Regions from separate parts of the Aminobacter sp. BE322 genome, predicted to be linked through region 2. Evidence: riboswitches for the same ligand, from Rfam matches in the RefSeq annotation. Region 2 holds a riboswitch; the other holds the start of a gene.
The links. Region 2 has a riboswitch for thiamine pyrophosphate ahead of thiB (thiamine ABC transporter substrate binding subunit). Riboswitches for the same ligand answer to the same signal wherever they lie in the genome.
Positions count from the first base shown of each region.

Region 1: linked by a shared signal. The riboswitch ahead of thiC (phosphomethylpyrimidine synthase ThiC) and the one ahead of thiB (thiamine ABC transporter substrate binding subunit) in region 2 are both predicted to bind thiamine pyrophosphate.

Region 1 is NZ_JBNPXB010000005.1:152,308-154,752, reverse strand. It holds gene thiC (phosphomethylpyrimidine synthase ThiC) at 1-1,097, opposite strand, end outside; TPP riboswitch at 1,212-1,329, opposite strand; gene J2X50_RS10315 (3-methyl-2-oxobutanoate dehydrogenase (2-methylpropanoyl-transferring) subunit alpha) at 1,524-2,445, shown strand, end outside.
Region 2 is NZ_JBNPXB010000004.1:266,615-269,059, forward strand. It holds gene thiB (thiamine ABC transporter substrate binding subunit) at 1-918, opposite strand, end outside; TPP riboswitch at 963-1,083, opposite strand; gene J2X50_RS09375 (thiamine diphosphokinase) at 1,181-1,825, shown strand; gene J2X50_RS09380 (ABC-F family ATP-binding cassette domain-containing protein) at 1,829-2,445, shown strand, end outside.

The DNA.
Region 1 (2,445 bases), on a different contig from region 2:
CCGAGCGAAAACGCGACGTCATAGGTCCGGCAGATGTCGCAGATCTCGTCGAAATGCTCGTAGAGGAAGCTCTCCTTGTGGTGGTGCAGGCACCACTTGGCCATGATCGAGCCGCCGCGCGAGACGATGCCGGTGACGCGGTCGACGGTCAGGTGGATGTAGGCGAGCCGCACGCCGGCGTGGATGGTGAAGTAGTCGACGCCCTGCTCGGCCTGCTCGATGAGGGTGTCGCGGAACACCTCCCAGGTCAGGTTCTCGGCAATGCCGCCGACCTTTTCGAGCGCCTGGTAGAGCGGCACGGTACCGATCGGCACCGGCGCGTTGCGGACGATCCAGTCGCGGATGTTGTGGATGTTGCGCCCGGTGGACAGGTCCATCACCGTGTCGCCACCCCAGCGCGTCGCCCACACCATCTTCTCGACCTCCTCGGCCATCGACGAGGTGACGGCGGAGTTGCCGATGTTGGCGTTGATCTTCACCAGGAAATTGCGGCCGATGATCATCGGCTCGCTCTCGGGGTGGTTGATGTTGGAGGGGATGATGGCGCGGCCGCGGGCGACCTCGTCGCGGACGAATTCGGGCGTGACGAAATCGGGAATGGCGGCGCCGAAGCTCTCGCCGTCGCGCTGGAGCTTGGCCCGGATCTGCTCGCGGCCGAGGTTTTCGCGGATGGCCACGAACTCCATCTCCGGGGTGACGATGCCGGCCCGCGCATAGGCGAGCTGGGTGACGGCACGGCCGCCGGTGGCGCGCAGCGGGGCGTTGCGGACCGGGAATTCCGGCGTCAGGCGCTCGGCTGAAACGAAGCCGTTGTCCTCGTCCTTGACCGCGCGGCCCTCGTAGCGCTCGACATCGCCGCGGGCGAGGATCCAGTCCTCGCGCAGCCTTGGCAGGCCGCGCTCGATGTCGGTCTTCACGCTCGTGTCGGTGTAGGGGCCGGACGAATCGTAGACGGTGACGGGCGGCTCGCCGGCGCTGGGGTGGACCGAGATTTCGCGCATCGGCACGCGGATGTCGGGATGGATCTTGCCCGGTTTGTAGACCTTCTTCGAGGCGGGCAGTTCGCCGACGGTGACGGTAGGGGTATGGGCATTCATGAGTGAGCCTCCTTCTTCTGCAGGAGACCCAGTCCATGCGATGAGGAGGAGGAGAGGTTTGGCCTGGGGACCTCGGGCATGGATGAGCCCGAATGCCTGAGCCGGAGAACCGGCTTGCTGCGCCTCGCACCGTCCCTACGCCAGTATGAACTGGATCAGGTTCAACGGGTCACTGCGCTGCGCGAAGCCAGCAGAATCTCAGCCCCTTGTCGGGACCCCCCTGGTGAGCCTTAAGCATGGAGGCGGAACGTAGGTGCTGTCAACGGCCTTTCGCAGAGGGCGAGAGAATGCCAAAGTCGCCGATGTCGGGACCCCATTGCGGTTCCGATGATGATCAGATAATAGGTCAGCATCGCTGACATAAATTGTCTGGTGCTTGCGGTGTCCGGGAGGACGTTCGGCCCGCAGGAGACAGGAGGAACATCCGTGACGGACAATCCCTCGCCGCTCAAGTTCCACGTGCCCGAGCCCGAAGTGCGGCCGGGCGGTACGCCCGACTTCTCCAACGTGCCGATCCCGAAGGCCGGATCGGTCGACCGGCCGCCGATCGACGTCGACCCCAGGACGATCCGCGACCTCGCCTATTCGATCATCCGCGTGCTCAACCGCGAGGGCGATGCGGTGGGGCCATGGGCCGGCACGCTGACCGACGAGGAACAGCTCGACGGCCTGCGCCACATGGTGACGCTGCGCACCTTCGATGCGCGCATGCAGATGGCCCAGCGCCAGGGCAAGACCTCGTTCTACATGCAGCATATGGGCGAGGAGGCGGTGAGCTGCGCCTTCCGCAAGGCGCTGATCCAGGGAGACATGAACTTCCCGACCTATCGCCAGGCCGGCCTGCTGATTGCGGGCGGCTACCCGATGGTCGACATGATGAACCAGATCTATTCCAACGAGAAGGATCCGCTGAAGGGCCGCCAGTTGCCGATCATGTATTCGGCCAAGGACTACGGCTTCTTCTCGATCTCCGGCAACCTGACCACACAGTACATACAGGCTGTCGGCTGGGCGATGGCATCGGCGATCAAGGGTGACACCAAGATCGCCGTCGGCTGGGTCGGCGACGGCGCCACCGCCGAGAGCGACTTCCACGCCGCACTCGTCTTCGCCTCGACCTACAAGGCGCCCGTCGTCCTCAACATCGTCAACAACCAGTGGGCGATCTCGACCTTCCAGGGTATCGCCCGCGGCGGCTCCGGCACCTTTGCGGCACGTGGCCTCGGCTTCGGCATCCCGGCGCTGCGCGTCGACGGCAACGACTATCTCGCCGTCCATGCGGTGGCGAAATGGGCGACCGAGCGGGCTCGCCTGAACCTCGGCCCGACGCTGGTCGAATACGTCACCT
Region 2 (2,445 bases):
CGGCTTCACCAGTCTGTCGAAGGCGGGGTTGAGCGGCTTGTCGGTCTTGCCCGCCGGCAGCATCCAGTTGGTCTCCGGCACCACGTCCTGGAAGCCGGGCCCGGTCATGAAGGCCATGAACTTTTCCGACAGCGGGTTCTTGGCGCCCGTGGTGGTGATGCCGGCGACCTCGATCTGGAGATAGTGGCCTTCCTCGAAGGATGCGGCCTGGTAGCGCTCGGTGTTCTCGGCGACCATGTGGTAGGCGGGCGACGTCGTGTAGGACAGCACCATCGGCGCCTCGCCCTTGGTGAACAGGCCATAGGCCTCGCTCCAGCCCGGGGTGACGGTCAGGACGCGGCCCTTGAGCTTGGCCCAGGCCTCGGGTGCCTTGTCGCCATAGACCGACTTGACCCAGAGCAGCAGGCCGAGGCCCGGCGTCGAGGTGCGCGGATCCTGGATGGCGATCTTTTCCTCGGGATTGCCCTCGACCAGCTCCTTCAGGCTCTTGGGCGGGGTCTTCAGCTTCTCGGTGTCGTAGACCACGGCGAAGTAGCCGTAATCGTAGGGCACGAAGGTGTCGTCCTTCCAGTCGCCCGGCACCTTGATGTCGTCGCCGACGGTGCCGTGCGGCACGAACAGGCCGGTCGCCTTGGCCTCGGCGGTCAGGTTGGTGTCGAGGCCGAGCACGATGTCGGCCTTGGTCGAGGCCCCTTCGAGCTTGACGCGGTTGAGCAGCGCCACGCCGTCGGCCACCGAGACGAAATCGACCGTGCAGGCGCATTCGGCCTCGAAGGCCTTCTTCACCTGCGGGCCGGGGCCCCATTCGGCGGTGAAGCTCTCGTAGGTGTAGATGGTGAGCTTGTCTTCGGCCAAAGCCGGGAAAGCAGAGGCGGCAAGCGCCAGGGCGGATGTCAGCGACAGGATCAGCGAGCGCATCGGCGCCTCCTTCATTGGTGTTGAAAGGGAATTTGAAGCGCCGGGCGTCCGAAGCATCTAATCCCTCCGCCGGTACAAACCGGATCAGGTTCGGCGGGTTGGCCGGAACTTTCCATGCCTCTCAGCCGGCCCGCTTGCGCGCGACAGGCACCCCGTTAGAGCGATCCAAGAAATAGAGCCGGCGAAGGGGTGGTGCAAGCGCAAGTTTCAGGCATGCGCGGCGGCCTTCCGTTTCGGCTGCCGGGCTGGTAATGGCCACGGCATGAGCCGGTTCACCATCCTCCTCGGCGGCGAGGTCTTTCGCACGCCGCGCCTCGACAACCAGGTCGCGGGCAGCCGCGTGATCGCGGCCGATTCCGGCATCCGCCATGCGGCCGTGCTCGACCTGGTCCCGGAACTCTGGCTGGGCGACTTCGATTCCGTGCCGGCCGATCTCGATGCCCGCCTGGCCGGCCTGCCGCGCGAGACCTTTCCGGCCGACAAGGACAAGACCGACGGCGAGTTGGCCATCGCCGCGGCACTTGATCGTGGCGCCACCTCGCTGGTTCTCGCCGGCGCCTTTGGCGGCCCGCGCGCCGACCATGCCTTCCTGCATCTGGCGCTGGCGCTCAGGCTTGCGGAAGCCGGTACGGAGGTGCTGCTCACCAGCGGCCGCCAGGAGGGCGTGCCTTTGCTCCCCGGTGCCGCCGACTTCGACTATGAAAATGGCACGTTGTTTTCCGTGCTCGCCTTCTCCGCGCTCTCCGGCCTCTCCGAAGAGGGCGCCAAATGGCCTCTCGACAAGGTCGAGGTGCCGTTCGGTTCCTCGCTGACCTTGTCGAACGAAGTTCGCGGGCGGCTCAGCATATCGCTGGCCGACGGACGCGCCTTGCTTCTCGCACATCCCTTTCCCGCCTCGGAATTCTGAAAAATGGCGCCACCGCTCCTCAATCTCGACGGCATCCGCCTGACCTTCGGCGGCGTGCCGCTGCTCGACGGGGCGGCGCTCTCCGCCTCGGCCGGTGACAAGATCGCGCTCGTCGGCCGCAACGGTTCGGGCAAGTCGACGCTGCTCAAGATCGCCGCAGGCCTGGTCGAGCCGACCGACGGCGAGGTGTTCCGCCAGCCTTCGGCGACCATCCGCTATCTGCCGCAGGCGCCCGACATGGACGGTTTTGCCAGCGTCCGCGCCTATGTCGAGGCAGGCTTGGGACCGGCCGACGACCCGCATCGCGCCACCTACCTGCTCGATCACCTCGGCCTCACCGGCGAGGAGCGGCCCGGCGACCTTTCCGGCGGCGAGGCGCGCCGCGCAGCACTCGCCCGCGTCATGGCGCCGGAGCCGGACATCGTGCTGCTCGACGAGCCGACCAACCATCTCGACCTCTCGGTCATCGAGTGGCTGGAAGAAGAACTCATCCGCACCTCCTCGGCGCTGATCCTGATTTCGCACGACCGCCGTTTCCTCGAACGCGTCAGCCGCAACACCGTCTGGCTCGATCGCGGCCAGACGCGCCGGCTCGACCGCGGTTTCGCCCACTTCGAGGA